Regions from separate parts of the Azospirillum sp. UENF 112521 genome, predicted to be linked through region 2. Evidence: riboswitches for the same ligand, from Rfam matches in the RefSeq annotation. Region 2 holds a riboswitch; each other region holds the start of a gene.
What was found. Region 2 has a riboswitch for cobalamin ahead of ACWPN8_RS25120 (ABC transporter ATP-binding protein). Riboswitches for the same ligand answer to the same signal wherever they lie in the genome.

Region 1: linked by a shared signal. The riboswitch ahead of ACWPN8_RS20525 (TonB-dependent receptor plug domain-containing protein) and the one ahead of ACWPN8_RS25120 (ABC transporter ATP-binding protein) in region 2 are both predicted to bind cobalamin.
Region 3: linked by a shared signal. The riboswitch ahead of ACWPN8_RS33310 (CbtB domain-containing protein) and the one ahead of ACWPN8_RS25120 (ABC transporter ATP-binding protein) in region 2 are both predicted to bind cobalamin.

Annotation. Positions count from the first base shown of each region.
Region 1 is NZ_JBSNCI010000003.1:1,084,446-1,089,215, reverse strand. Features, by position in the region: gene ACWPN8_RS20535 (amidase) at 1-389, shown strand, start outside; gene ACWPN8_RS20530 (MBL fold metallo-hydrolase) at 631-1,518, shown strand; cobalamin riboswitch at 1,759-1,986, shown strand; gene ACWPN8_RS20525 (TonB-dependent receptor plug domain-containing protein) at 2,402-2,842, shown strand; gene ACWPN8_RS20520 (DUF7676 family protein) at 2,737-3,003, shown strand; gene ACWPN8_RS20515 (ATP-binding cassette domain-containing protein) at 3,436-3,753, shown strand; gene ACWPN8_RS20510 (DUF1636 domain-containing protein) at 3,760-4,155, shown strand; gene ACWPN8_RS20505 (DUF2946 family protein) at 4,223-4,639, shown strand; gene ACWPN8_RS20500 (DUF2244 domain-containing protein) at 4,711-4,770, shown strand, end outside.
Region 2 is NZ_JBSNCI010000005.1:35,028-39,797, reverse strand. Features, by position in the region: gene ACWPN8_RS25130 (TonB-dependent receptor) at 1-1,425, opposite strand, end outside; gene ACWPN8_RS25125 (DUF2946 family protein) at 1,563-2,018, opposite strand; cobalamin riboswitch at 2,267-2,500, shown strand; gene ACWPN8_RS25120 (ABC transporter ATP-binding protein) at 2,624-3,460, shown strand; gene ACWPN8_RS25115 (ABC transporter substrate-binding protein) at 3,457-4,443, shown strand; gene ACWPN8_RS25110 (FecCD family ABC transporter permease) at 4,440-4,770, shown strand, end outside.
Region 3 is NZ_JBSNCI010000009.1:372,480-377,249, forward strand. Features, by position in the region: gene cobW (cobalamin biosynthesis protein CobW) at 1-988, opposite strand, end outside; gene ACWPN8_RS33305 (CbtA family protein) at 1,002-1,781, opposite strand; gene ACWPN8_RS33310 (CbtB domain-containing protein) at 1,792-1,977, opposite strand; cobalamin riboswitch at 2,023-2,253, opposite strand; gene ACWPN8_RS33315 (ABC transporter ATP-binding protein) at 2,572-3,348, shown strand; gene ACWPN8_RS33320 (ABC transporter ATP-binding protein) at 3,341-4,063, shown strand; gene ACWPN8_RS33325 (ABC transporter substrate-binding protein) at 4,227-4,770, shown strand, end outside.

The sequences.
Region 1 (4,770 bases), on a different contig from region 2:
AGAGAATGAGTGCTGAAGTCGGCCGTAGCCGTTTCGGCAGTGCCATGGACGCTTTGCTCTGCGAATACGATCTCATCATTTCGCCGACCGTGCCGATCCTGCCTTTCGAAGCAGGGAGGAACACGCCAGACGGCGACAAGCGGAGCTGGGTCGAGTGGTCGTCCTTCAGTTTCCCGATCAACCTAAGTCAACAGCCCGCCTGCTCGCTGCCTTGCGGTTTCAGTCATCAAGGGCTTCCAATCGGTCTTCAGATCATAGGGGCCAGAGGAGACGACAGGTCCGTTCTCAGCGCCGCACAGAGTTATGAAGCAATGTACCGGGACCGATTCATCCAACCCGGCGGTCGATGGCTCGGACAGCACGGAAAAGGCGATGGGAAGGCCGGATAGGTCGCAATCTGTCACTTGGTGTTGGGGCTGGTTGGTTTGGTACGGCAACCCCGCGTTTTTGCCGGCGGAACGGAGCGTCAGACGGTTTGCGGCACGCTCCTCCACCGAAATGGGCAGTCAACGGAAAGCATCAGCGCTTGAAGCTCTGTAACAATCCAGGGTTGGCGGGATTGCTGACCCTGGAATCCCGCTTTGCACAGCAAAAACATGTTCTGAGCAATTCAAATTATGGCAGGAGGAAATGATGTCGCGAAAGCCGCTTGGTCAGGTTCCTGGAATCTATCATCGCGCAATCGGTGATATCGTCGTAACCGCGATTTCCGACGGATATGCCGATGCAGGTATTGAACCTTTGAGGAATATCGATCCTTCTGAAGCTTTGCTTTTGTTCGAGGAAAAGCTTCGTCCGGTCAGACGGGCATCGATCAATTGCTACCTCGTGCACTCGGAAGGACAGATCGCCTTGATCGACACCGGCTGCGGCCCCTATTTCGGCCCGACCGCCGGACAGCTTCAGCGAAACCTCAGCGCCATCGGCATCAGGAGCGATGAAATCGATGCAATACTTCTGACGCACATCCATCCAGATCATTCAGCGGGCCTGACGGACGTGGCAGACGGGCGTCGCATCTTCGCGAATGCCAGACTTGCGGTCCACCGGAACGAGTTGGTTCACTGGTTCGATGATGTCGAGATGGCCAAGGCAAGCGACCAGGACCGCCGCTTCTTCTTCGACACCGCTCGCGAGCAGGTCACCCCTTATAAAGACGTCGTTCAAGCTTTCGAAGGTCGGACCGAAGTATTCCCAGGTGTCCTGTCGAAGCCCTTGCTGGGGCACACACCCGGGCATTCCGGCTTCACGATCTCATCGAAGGGGGAAGAGCTCCTGATTTGGGGCGACACAATTCATATTCCCGAAATACAGATTTCCAGACCGGATGTGACGCTCACATTCGACTGTGATCAGGCGCTCGCCGCGGAGACTAGAAAAAACCTCTTCCAGGAGGTTTCTTCGAGGAGAACTCTCATCGCCGGTTCCCACATTGACTTCCCCGGGTTTGCGCATGTCGTACAGCGGCGTGATGGCTATCATCTTTTGCCGGAGCCGTGGTCCTACACCATGCGTTAGCAGGACGCGGAGAACGCGCTGTGTCATGGCGGCTGGTCATGATTCTCCCACTTGGCGAAGGAGGCGGCCGAAAAGAGGGCGATGGGGGCACGGATGAACGCAGCGAAGACGCTGCTGCGGGCTTTGCTGCTTCAGGCTTTCTCCCGGGAGCCTCGGAGCGCACGCCGATCGGAAATGCCGCAGCATCGCGAAGGCCGGAACGGCTCGACGCCATTGACAGGCGTATGGCCTGCCTCTATCACCGGAGGCATTGTCGGTGGTTCTCCCAGGCGCAAGCCGGGAGATTAAAAGGGAACGACGGAAGCGACAGGTGTCAAAGCCTGATGCAAGCCGTGGCTGTCCCCGCAACTGTGAGCGGCGAGTCGGCGCCGAAAAGCCACTGATCGGAGATCCCAGGATCCCGGTCGGGAAGGCGGTGCCGGATGACGACCCGCGAGCCAGGAGACCTGCCTCCGACAGCGTCACTCTGCCTTCGATCGGGGTGTGTCGAAGGTGCGGAAACCCGTCGTGGTGACGCGTCCATTGGCGTTGCCGCGGCCGGAGTCCGGGAAGATCGATCCTCCCTGAAGCAAGTCGCAGCTGAATGGTTCTCCAGGCGCGGGGCTTCGCGTCGTGGCGTCCGTTCGGCAACGCCCGTTCAACGGCTCCGGTCTCCGGGGCCGGCATGGATGTGTGGTCCCGGACGGGCGGCTTTGCGGCCGCATCGCTTGTCCGAACGCGCCTCCATGCCTGTGGCAGGACGTGGCAGAGCATGCAGACAAGCCGTTCCATCAAGTATTTCCACCTTCGGTTCGCCCCGGCCTGTTTGGGGGCCGGTCTCGGGGTTGTGGCTGGAGCGCCCATCGTTTCGGCGGACAACCTTCACCTTGCCCCTCTGGAGATCATGGCGCCGAAGGATGTGGCCGTGCCGCAAGAGCCGGCGACCATCGCCACCAGGGTGATCGGCGGCGAGGAGATCGAACGTCAGCAGATCCGCCGTCTCGACGATGCGCTGGGGCTTGTTCCCGGCCCCAGCCTGTCGGGCCGGCAGGCGCCGGGCGGTGTCCAGACCGTGAGGCTGCGCGGACCGGGGCCGCGCAACACCCGCGTCTTCATCGACGGCGTCGACATCGTCACCCGCCGTCCGTCCGGTCCGCTCGCTGGACAGGTCGGGGGAGAATATGGCGGCTTCGATAGCAAGGCACGCCGCGCAACCCGGTCGATCCGGAGCTTGCCCGCATCCGCCGGACCGCGCGGGCCGAGATGTACCGTGTCCTGGGGGCCGACGGCGCACCGCGGAGCTGGGGCCTGCGGCTGTTCAACGGCACGGGAGACCAGCAGATGACGCTGTTCTTTCCCAACCCCTTCCTTGGCGAGAACGACCGCATCCTGAAGGAGCCGGACTGGAGCCGCCTGTCGATGTGGGACCGGTTCCGTGAGCGCTATCTCGGGCTGATGCCCGATCCGCTCGACCGCAGCGGAAGGGGGTTCCGGTGCGGCGGCTGACCCTCCGCCTGACAGCGGCCTGCCTTCTGAGCGCGGCCACCCCGGTTGGGATTGCCGTTGCCACCGGTCCGCGGGCGGCGTCGGCCGCCGTGTACGGCGACCAGTATCTTCTGGTGCTTGCCGATCCCGGCCAGATCGCTGCCCCGGCGCCGCAGGCCGCCGACCCCTGGCTGTCGCTGCTGGCCGGCGAGGCGGGTCCCTTCCGGCAGATCCGGCCGAGTGCCGAGGCCTACCTGTCGCTCGGCGTCGGGGTGGTCCTCGCCAATGGCTGGAGCGCCCACAAGACCGTGGAACTGCTGGAGCGGTTCGGTGTGCGGGTGGTGCGCATCCCGCTGGTCGAGCGGTTCGAGGACATCGAGACGGTGACGGCGACGGTCGCCGAGGCTCTGGGCCATCCCGAACGCGGCGCGGGTCCTGGCGACGGACGCCCCGGTGCTCCTCGCCGACGAGCCGACGGCAGCCCTCGATCCCGGCCACCAATTCCGCCTCATGATGCTGCTGCGGGTCGAAGCGGTCGAGCGGCACCGTGCCGCCGTCGTCGTGCTCCACGACCTGTCGCTGGCCGCCCGCTGCTGCGACGATCTCGTCCTGCTGATGCCGGACCTTCGCGTGATCGCGGGAGACGTGGCGACCGTTCTGACGCCCTTCCTGCTGCGCGAGGCCTATGGCGTGCCCTTCGCCGTGACACAGGCCGCCGGCACCCCGGTGGTGCTTCCCCAATGCCCAACCATGATTCAATCCGGAGACTGACCAACCATGACCGTCGACGTGATCGTCTGTGAAACCTGCCGCCAGCCCGGCACAGGACCGGGGGTGGACCCGGAGGCCGGGTGGACCGGAGCGATGTTCGCGGCCCTGCTCGAAGGGGTTCTCGCATCCGCCGGGGCCGACGATGTCCGTGTCGGCACCATGCGCTGCCTGATGAGCTGCCGCCGGCCCTGCGCCGTCCACATCCGCTCGCCGGGGCGCATGGGATATGTCCTCGGCGACTTGGCTCCCGAGCGGTCGGCCGTCGAGGCGCTCGTCGGCTATCTGCTGGCCTATCGTGGGACCGACAGCGGTGTCGTCGCGTATCGGGACTGGCCGGATGGCGTCAAGGGCCGCTTCGTCGCACGGGTTCCCGTCCCTGACATGCAACCTTTGGGAAAATGACGCTTATCCTCGATGCGGCTCTTCGGCTATTGTGCCGCACCCGCAACGGACGGACTCACGGACCGGCATGAGCGCGACCCAGGAGAGACTGCGACCCGCGCGACGGGCCGGCCTTGCGGCCGGTGCGATCGCGCTGCTGTTGCAGATCGTCGCCTGGGCCTGGATGCCGGCCATGATCGCATCCGCCAACGCGGCCGAAGCCAGCCGGATCGTGATCTGTACGGCGGACGGCTTCAAGACCGTTGCTCTGGACGATCACAGCGTACCGGCCGACCCGGACGGCGCCCCTTCCGATGCGGCCGTTGCCGATGGCTCCTGCCCCTTGTGCCCCCTGGTCGGCGGTCTGGCGATGCCGCCGCTCGGCCTGCTTCCGGTGACCGTCGGATATGTCCGGCATGGGCCCGAGTTCCTGCCCGGACGCCGCATCGCCGCCGGATGGTTCCTGTCCTCCCTTCAAGCCCGGGCGCCGCCGGCCAACGGTTGATCCGTCTTCGGCATCGGTGGGTTTTCAGACCCGCCGTTGCCGCACCATGACCGATTGACCGGAGCCTCCGCATGCCCGACGCCTGTTTCGGGGACGCGGCCGTCGTACCCGTGTTCGCATCCGTCGTCCCG
Region 2 (4,770 bases):
GGCTTCGATCGCGCTGGTGTCGGAGGGAGTGTAGCGGACCAGGGCCGTCGCGTCGAAATTGACGTCGGTGCGGCCATGGCCGCGGGCGTTGAAGGCGCGGGCGTCGGCCGCATCGGGGTTGGCCATCGCCATCATGCCCATGCCCATGCCCATGCTGTTCTGCCAGGAATAGGGCTGCACGGCACCGGTGTCCATCCACACCACGTCGTTGCGCACGCCGAGCAGCGTCGTCCAGGCCGGCGACCAGCTTGCCTCCCATTCGGCGAAGGTGCCGAGGCGGTTGCGGGAGCCGTCCTTGACGTTCCAGTAGGTCAGCGGACTCATCATGCTGCTGCCGGCCACCGGGTCCCACCAGTCGTCGAGATGGGTGTGGCGCAGCTCGTTGCCGACGCGCAGGGTGTCGCGCGCCGACAGCGGCAGCGTCGCCTTGACCGAATAGCCGGCGTCGGTGGTCAGCGTGTCCATCGGCATGCCGCCGCCGGCGCTGCCGCCCTTGTCCTCAAGGAAATTCATGGTGTGCCGCGTCCGCCGCCAGTTGGCGCGGGCGTCGAGATTTCCCCAGTCGAAGGCGCCTTCGTACCGGCCGTTCAGGAAGACGGTGCGGTTGTCGGTCAGATCCATGCGCTGGGTGGGAAAGCCCTGGTAGGGCATGGTCTGGATGCCGCCCTGCAGCGTGACCTGATGCCCGTCGCGACGCGCCCCGAACGTCACCGCATTGTCCTGCACGTTGTAGAGGGTCGAGCGGACGGTCTGGCCGTCGCCGGCCTTGTAGTTGCCGGCCCGGCTCCAGGATCCGCTGTAGCCCAGGCTGAGGCTGTCGGTGGCGACGGACGCCTCGGCAGCCCCCGTCACGCCACGGCCGTTCGACCGGTAGGAGGCCGACAGCTTGCCCTCGGTGTGCACCGCCTCCCCCGCCGGAGCGAAGACCGGAGGCGCGCTTTCGGCGGCGATGGTGCCGGCGATGCTGTCGCCGCCGGCGCTGACCGGCGTGATCCCGGCCAGAACCTCGATCTTGGACAGGCGCGTCGGCGTGATTGTGGACAGCGCCGGGTTCATCTGGTTGGGGCAGGCGGGCGCGACGGGCGCGCCGTCGACCAGCACATTGACGCGATCGGCACCCAGCCCGTTCAACGCCGGCAGGCTCGACACGCCGCCATTGCCGTAGAGGCTGACGCCGGGCAGGCCGCGCAGCAGGGCCGCGACGTCTCCGGTGGTGGGCCGGCGGGCCGCCAGCCCATCCCCGCCCAGGGCGGTGCCGGCGGCCAGGGCATCGTCCGGGCCTGCGATCACGGAAATCGCCGGAAGCGATTGGGCAAGCGGTGAAACGGTCTGGGCGGACAGAGCGGTGGGAAACAGTGCGGTGAGGGCAGCACCGGACAGCAGGGCGGCGCGCAGGGCGCCGGCCGCGGCGAAACGCAACATCATGGAACATCTCGATCTGAGGCCAGCCGAACACGGCCCCGCGCCATCGGTGCGAAGGGTGTGCAAGGCTGCGAACAGGAAAGGTCGGCAAGGGCGGGTCGCCGCGCGGATATCCCGCGCGGCGACCCGCGATTCCGGCCTCAGACCGGTGGCGCGCGGGCCTGGAGGGTGGAGAGGAACCAGCCGGCGGCGATCACGTCGCCGGGCAAGGCTTCGGGGCTGTGGCGCCCGACCGACGAGCGCGTCATCCGCAGATCCGGCGGCGGCAGCGCCAATCCACCGATCAGCGGACAGAGCGGGCAGGAGCCGCCCGACATCAGCAGATTGCCTCGGAGCAGATCGCCTTGGCCCGAATCGTTCTGCGCCGAATCGCTCTCGTCGCCTGCCGGATCGCCTGCCATTCCGTGGTCGTCCATAACCACGGTCTTGAACCCATCCGGCGTGCAGATGACGATCCGGCTGCTCTCGGCCGCATTGGCGGATGCGATGACGGCGGGCATCCAGGCCCAGGCGACGACCTGCAACAGCAGCGCAATCGCACCGGCCGCAAGGCCGGCCCGTCGCGTGGGTCGCAGTCTGTCCTGGGTCGCGCTCATGCCGATCCGTGCATCGATCCATCTTGCCCATCGCACGTGCAACCGCACGCATTGGGTGCGGCACATTAGCCGAAGCGCCGCAGTCGGGATCAGCGGCATTTTCCCGCAGGCCCAAAATTCGCCGGCGAACTTCTCCTTGCAGGCCGCATGAGGGCACGTTATGTTATGTTATAACATAACGTTCTGTATATGGACTCTCCGATGCTTTTGTTCGTTCGCAAAGCTTGACCGGGGGCGCCGCGTCGCTCATGAATGGTCCCGGTTCTGGTTCTTCCGGCGGTTCGCCACCGGAAGCTAAGAGGGAACCCGGTGAGCTGCCAACCCTGCGAAGGGGAATGCGGTGAGGCCGGGGCTGCCCCCGCAACTGTGAGCGGCGAGCCGTACCGTCATTTCAAGCCACTGGCGCCCATCGGCGCTGGGAAGGCCGGACGGAACGGCGATGACCCGCAAGCCAGGAGACCTGCCAGCACCACAACGAAACGTCCTCGGGCGGGGTGTCCCGGTGGAACGCTTGCCATGCGTGTGCCCGGATTCCGCTCCGGTCGCGTCGCATGCTCCGCAAGACGTCCGCCACGCCTCCCCGTCCGCAAAGACAGGAAGCACGCATGGCGTCAGCGTCCCTCCCCACAGAGGCATCGGTCCCTCCCCCCACCATCGCGGTGGAGCGGCTGGGGTGCCGGCTGGCCGGCCGCATGGTCCTGTCGGACATCGGTTTCTCGGTTTCCGACGGTGAAATCCTCGGCATTCTCGGGCCGAATGGCTCGGGCAAGACCACGCTGCTGCGCTGCCTCGCCGGCCTGCAAACCCCGTCCGCCGGCCGGGTTCTCATCGACGGCGACGATCCGCGCGCCCTGCGGCCGGTCGAGCTGGCCCGCCAGCTGGCGCTCCAGGCGCAGGATTCGACCGCAGCACTCGGCTTCACCGTGCGCGACGTGGTCGGCATGGGGCGCCTGGCCCACCGCCGTTCCCCCTTCGCCGCAGCCGGGGCGGAGGACCGCACCATCGTCGCCGACGCCCTGGACCGGCTGGAACTGTCCGGGCTCTCCGGGCGGGCAGTCGAACAGCTGTCGGGCGGCGAACGCCAGCGGGTGATGATCGCCCGCGCCCTGGCCCAGCGTCCGCGCATCCTGCTGCTCGACGAGCCGACCAACCATTTGGACATCCACCACCGCTTCGCCGTGCTCGACCTCGTGCGCGCGCTCGGCATCACCGTCGTGGCGACGCTGCACGACATCGAGCTGGCGGCCCGCTGGTGCGACCGCATCCTGCTGCTGGCCGACGGCCGGCTCCAGGCCGATGCCGCGCCGGAGGACGCACTGACCCCCGCCCGGCTGACCGCCGTCTACCGCGTCGCTGCGGCGGTTGACCGCCGCCCCGATGACGGCCGGCTGCGCATCGACCTGTCGCCCCTGATGTCGCCTCTTACGGAGCCAGCACGATGAGACGCTTTCTCCGCGGCGCTCCGCCTCTCGCCACGGTCTTCGCCTTGGCCCTCGCCCTGCAAGCCGGTGGCGCCTGCGCCCAAACCTATCCGGTCGAGGTCGCCAACTGTTTCGAGACCGCCCGCTTCGCCGCGGCCCCCAAGCGGCCGATGGTCCACGACACCAACATGACGCAGACCATGCTGGATCTCGGCCTCGCCGACCGCCTGGTCGCCGTTTCCGGCATCGAGGGGGTGGAGCACCGGCTGGTCGCCCCGCCGGGCGTGGTCGCGGCGCTGCCCCGGCTGCCCGACCGCGCGCCGACGCTGGAGGCGGTGCTGTCTGTCAATCCGGACTTCCTGTTCGCCGGCTGGAGCTATGGCTTCAATCAGGCGCGCGGCCTCACCCCCGCCCGGCTGGCGGAAATGGGCGTGGCGACCTACACGCTGCGGGAAAGCTGCATCCGCATCGGCCCGCGCGAGCCGATCAGCATGGACACGCTCTACGCCGACCTGCTGGCGCTGGGCGCCATCTTCGGCGTGACGGAGCGTGCCGAGGCCATGGTCGCCGATTTCCGCCGCCGCGTCGCCGCCATCACGGAGCGTGTCGGTGGCGTCGCCAACCGGCCGCGCGTGATGTACTGCGACCAGTGCCACACAGACGCGCCCCCCTTGTCGGTCGGGCGCGAAGGGATGACCAGCCTGCTGATGGCTCTGGCCGGCGGGCGCAACATCTTCGACGACATCCCTGACAGCTATGTCCGGGTGAGCTGGGAGGAGATGGTGTGGCGCGATCCGCAATGGATCATCGTCAGCGCGCACCGGATCCCGGCCGAGGACGCCATCCGCCATCTGACCTCGGCACCGCAGCTGGCCGACGTCGAGGCCGTGCGCAAGCGGCAGTTCATCGTGCTGACCTATGCCGAGCAGACGCCCTCCACCCGCAATGTCGAGGCGCTGGAGCGGATGGCGCGGACCCTGCACCCGGAGCGCTTCACGCCATGAACCGCTCCCGCCTGCTGGGCCTGTCGCTGATCCTGGCCGCCGCGCTGGCCCTGTCTGCGGTGGCTGCCGTCGGGTTCGGCGCCGCACGCGTCCCCATCCCCAAGGTCTGGGCGGTGGTCGTGCACGAGCTGTGGCCGGCGCTGGCCCCGCCCGCCGACGTCAGCCGGGCCGAGCGCAACATCGTCTGGGAATTGCGGCTGCCGCGCGTGCTGCTTAGCGCGCTGGCCGGTGCCGGACTGGCGGCGGTTGGGGCCGTGCTTCAGGTGCTGACGCGCAACCCGCTGGCCGACCCCTATCTGTTCGGCGTGTCGGCTGGCGCCTCGGTGG
Region 3 (4,770 bases), on a different contig from region 2:
GCTCCTCGCCCGGCTTCCACAGGCGGTCGTAATGGGTCTGGATGCGGGTGCCCACACCCTGGACCAGCAGGCGCATCGGCTTGGCCGGCACGTCGATGAAGCCCTTCAGGCGCAGAACGCCATGCAGGCCGGCGACCTTTTCCAGCGTCATCGCCAGGGCGGCCGGATCGGGCTGCGCCGGCAGCTCCACCACGAAGCTGGTGAAGTCGTCGTGGTCGTGGCCCTCTTCGTCGTCATGGTGGCTGGGACGGTTGGCGAGATCGTCTTCCACCGCCGCACCGACACCGAGCAGGACCAGCGGATCGACCGCGCCCTGGGAGGCGCGGACCAGCTTGGCGTCGCGGCCGACCGTGTGCGCGAGGGCGCCGCGGATCAGGTCCTCGACGCGGGCGAGATCGCCGTCGGCCAGCAGGTCGGTCTTGTTGACGACGATCAGGTCGGCGCAGAGCAGCTGGTCCTCGAACACCTCCTCGATCGGCGTCTCGTGATCGACGGTGCCGGCGGCGTCGCGCTGGGCCTCCAGCGCCGCGGGATCGGGGGCGAAGCGGCCCTCCGCGGCGGCGGCGGCGTCCACCACGGCGATCACGCCGTCGACGGTGACGCGGGTCTTGATCGCCGGCCAGTGGAAGGCCTGGACCAGCGGCTTGGGCAAAGCGAGGCCGCTGGTCTCGATCACGATGTGCTCGGGCGGCTCCGGCCGGGCCAGCAGCTTCTCGATGGCCGGGACGAAATCGTCGGCGACGGTGCAGCACAGGCAGCCGTTCGCCAGCTCGATCACGTCGTCTTCGGTGCAGGTCGGGTTGCCGCAGGCGCGCAGGATGTCGCCGTCGATGCCGACATCGCCGAACTCGTTGATGATCAGCGCCAGCCGGCGGCCGTCGGCCTTTTCCAGCAGGCCGCGGATCAGCGTGGTTTTGCCGGCGCCGAGGAAGCCGGTGATGACGGTCGCAGGAACCTTGCCGGCGGCCGTTTTCGCAAGAGCGGACATGAACTTCGCCTCCTTAACGCGCGCCGGGCTGAACCCGCAGGGCCGGGTGCCGTTCGGCCGGTTCGACCACGCCGCTCATCAGCCAGCCGCAGACGGAGCCCAGGATCGCCCAGAACAGGGCGGCGGAGCCCAGCGAGGCGGCGACGAAGCGGGCGGCCAGTTCCGGGGGAACGGCACCCTCGGCGCTTTCCGGATGGGGGGCACCGATCAGATGGGGCAGCGCTGCGGCCAGAACGGCGACGGCGATGACCAGACGGTTGCGGGCGAAGGCGAGGGCGGCGATGCCGACGCCGGCCCCGGCCGCGGCGGACAGCCACCAGAGCTGACGCAGCTCCAGCTCGGCCCCGGCCATGCCCGGCAGTTCCGGGGCCAGACCGAAGGACGGGGCCAGCGACACGGCGACGAAGCCGCCCATGCCCCAGACCAGCCCGCGGCGGGCATCAACCGGCCGTCCGGCCAGCAGGATCGCCGCCCCCAGCAGCAGCGCATAGGCGACGCCGGCGATCAGGTTGGCGGCGATGGTCAGGCCGATGCGCTGCATCGCCTCGTCCAGCGTGACCGGCACACCTTCGCCGACCTCGCGCACGGGGCCATGCTGGTGGCCTTCGGCCTGGCTGGCGGCCGGAGCCGCATTCGGGGCTGGCGCGGTTGCGGGAGGCGGGGTCACCACCTCGTATTTCTCGGCTTCGAGGATCAGCGGGACGGTCGTCGCCTGCTGAACGACGGAAGCGGCCGTGCCGGAGAGCACGCCCGCGACCAAAGCGGCTGTGAACAGCCGCCGGATCAGTTCCATGACCCGCTGCTTAGTGGCAGGGGAACGCGAAGGAGTGACGGGCGTCGTGCGCCGCATCGTGGATCTGCTGCGGCTGGGCGAAGCCGACGCCATACAGCAGGAAGCTGCCGAGCAGGATCGCGGCGAAGGCGGCGACCGCGGTCTGGGCGGCGCTGCGGGTCGCGGTGCTGGCGGCGTTCATCGAACGGGCGGTCATCGAAAACATCCTTGTTCTCCCGCCACACCCGGCGGGGTTGGAAAAGGTTCTGTGTGTCCGCCGGCAGGTTTCCTGGCTCGCGGGTCGTCGCATCGCCGTCCGCCTTCCCGGCCGCGGAGGGCCAGTGGCATGATGGACGGGACGCTCGCCGCTCACAGTTGCGGGGGCAGCCACGGCTTTGGCGCTTCCGGGAAACCCGGGAAGGTCCGTACCGCATTCCCTATTATCCCCGCCGCCCGTCAGGACGGGCAGGGCACCGTCGGACGGCCACCATCGCAGTGCCGAGCCCGTTTGGCAAGCCCGCAATAAGGCGTCTGCCACACGGACGATCTTGCATGCCGACACTTTGGATGCTGTCATGTTTTGTGGACAGAGTGTCCAGGGATCCGACACTTTCCGACGCAGGGGTGTCGGTCAGAGGGAGGACACCGAACCGAAACCCGCGGAGAAACAAAGGGGCCGGCGGCCCGGCCGAAGCGACCCCGTATCTGGCACGCTTCGTGCGTACAACAATCGGTGAAACGTCCCGCCGCACGGCGGCCGCCGGGCATATGCCCGGGACATAAGGACGAACGGGAGGAGAATTCGCGACCGATGAACGCCGCACCGAACGACGACATCATCCTGGAAGCGCGCAACCTGACAAAGGAGTTCAAGGGGTTCGTGGCGGTTCGCGACGTGAACCTGCAGGTTCGCCGCGGCACCATCCACGCGCTGATCGGCCCGAACGGCGCCGGCAAGAGCACGGTGTTCAACCTGCTGACCAAGTTCCTCACCCCCACCCGCGGCCAGATCCTCTACAAGGGCCGCGACATCACCCGCACCAAGCCGGCCGACATCGCCCTGATGGGTCTGGTCCGCTCCTTCCAGATCTCGGCCGTCTTCCCGCATCTCAGCGTGCTGGAGAATGTCCGGGTGGCACTCCAGCGCCCGCTCGGCACCAGCTTCCATTTCTGGAAGTCCGAATCCTCGCTCTACGACCTGCACAACCGGGCGCTGGAGCTGATCGAGGCGGTGAACCTCACCCCCTGGGCCGGCCATCTGGCGGCCGAGCTGCCCTATGGCCGCAAGCGCGCCCTGGAGATCGCCACCACGCTGGCGCTCGACCCGGAGGTGATGCTGCTCGACGAGCCGCTGGCCGGCATGGGCCATGAGGACATCGAGGGCACTGCCGCCCTGATCAAGCGCGTCGCCGCCGACCGCACCGTTCTGATGGTGGAGCACAATCTGTCGGTCGTTGCCCACCTGTCGGACACCATCACCGTTCTGCGCCGCGGCGAGATCCTGGCGGAGGGGCCCTACGAGGTCGTCTCGAAGAACCCGCAGGTGATGGAAGCATATATGGGCACGGGGGGGACCGGACATGCCTGACGGGATGAACACCAAGACCGCCATGCTGGAGATCGCCGACCTGCACGGCTTCTACGGCGAGAGCCATGTGCTGCACGGCGTCAGCCTGGAGGTGCGGCAAGGCGAGGTGGTGACGCTGCTGGGCCGCAACGGCGCCGGCAAGACCTCGACCATGCGCGCCATCATGGGCATCATGGGCAAGCGCACCGGCTCGATCCGCTTCCAGGGCACCGAGCTGATCGGCATGGCCCAGCACAAAATCCCGCGGCTCGGCATCGGCTATGTGCCGGAGGAGCGCGGCATCTTCTCCAGCCTCAGCGTCGACGAGAACCTGACGCTGCCGCCGGTGGTCAAGGAGGGCGGGATGACGGTCCCGCAGATCCATGAGCTGTTCCCCAACCTGAAGGGCCGCGGCTCGACCCAGGGGACGCGCCTGTCGGGCGGCGAGCAGCAGATGCTGGCGATTGCCCGCATCCTGCGCACCGGCGCCACCCTGATCCTGCTGGACGAGCCGACCGAGGGCCTGGCCCCGGTCATCATCGAGCAGATCGGTGTCGCGGTGCGGGCGCTCAAGGCACGCGGTTTCACCATCGTGCTGGTCGAGCAGAACTTCCGCTTCGCCGCCACCATCGCCGACCGCCATTACGTGATGGAGGAAGGCCATGTGGTCGACATGATCCCCAACGACCAGCTCCACGCCAACATGGACAAGCTGCACACCTATCTCGGCGTGTAGGCGCTCCAGCCCCGACATCACCGGCGCGAACGCCGCCCCGACCCCATCGAAGGGCAGGGCGGCGAACCGCCGGTTCCATGCCCGATTGCCTGCTCCAGGCACGGCAGAGGGACCCGCGACGGGACCCGGCCGACAACAAAAACCAAGAGGGAGAGACCTTCTGATGCGCACGCTTCTTCTCGCCGGCACCGCCCTGCTGACGCTCGCCGGGACAGTCGTTCCGGCTGCCGCCCAGGTGTCGGACAACGTCATCCGCATCGGCGTGCTGAACGACCGTTCCGGCATCTACGCCGATCTGGCCGGCGAAGGCTCCGCCATCGCCGCGCGGATGGCGGCGGAGGAGTTCGGCAACAAGGTCGCCGGCGCGCCCGTCGAGATCGTCGTCGCCGATCACCAGAACAAGGCCGACATCGCCGCGTCGAAGGCGCGCGAGTGGGTCGACACCGGCGGCGTCGACGTCATCGCCGACGTGCCGAACTCCGCCGCCGCCCTGGCGGTGCAGGGCATCACCAAGGACAAGAAGCGCATCTTCCTGATGTCCGGTCCGGGCGCCACCGCGCTGAGCGGTGCGCAGTGCAGCCCCTACGGCTTCCAGTGGACCTACGACAACTACGCCATGGCCGCCGGCACCGGCCGAGCCCTCTATGAGCAGGGCAAGAAGAAGTGGTTCTTCGTGACCGCCGACTATGCCTTCGGCCAGTCGCTGG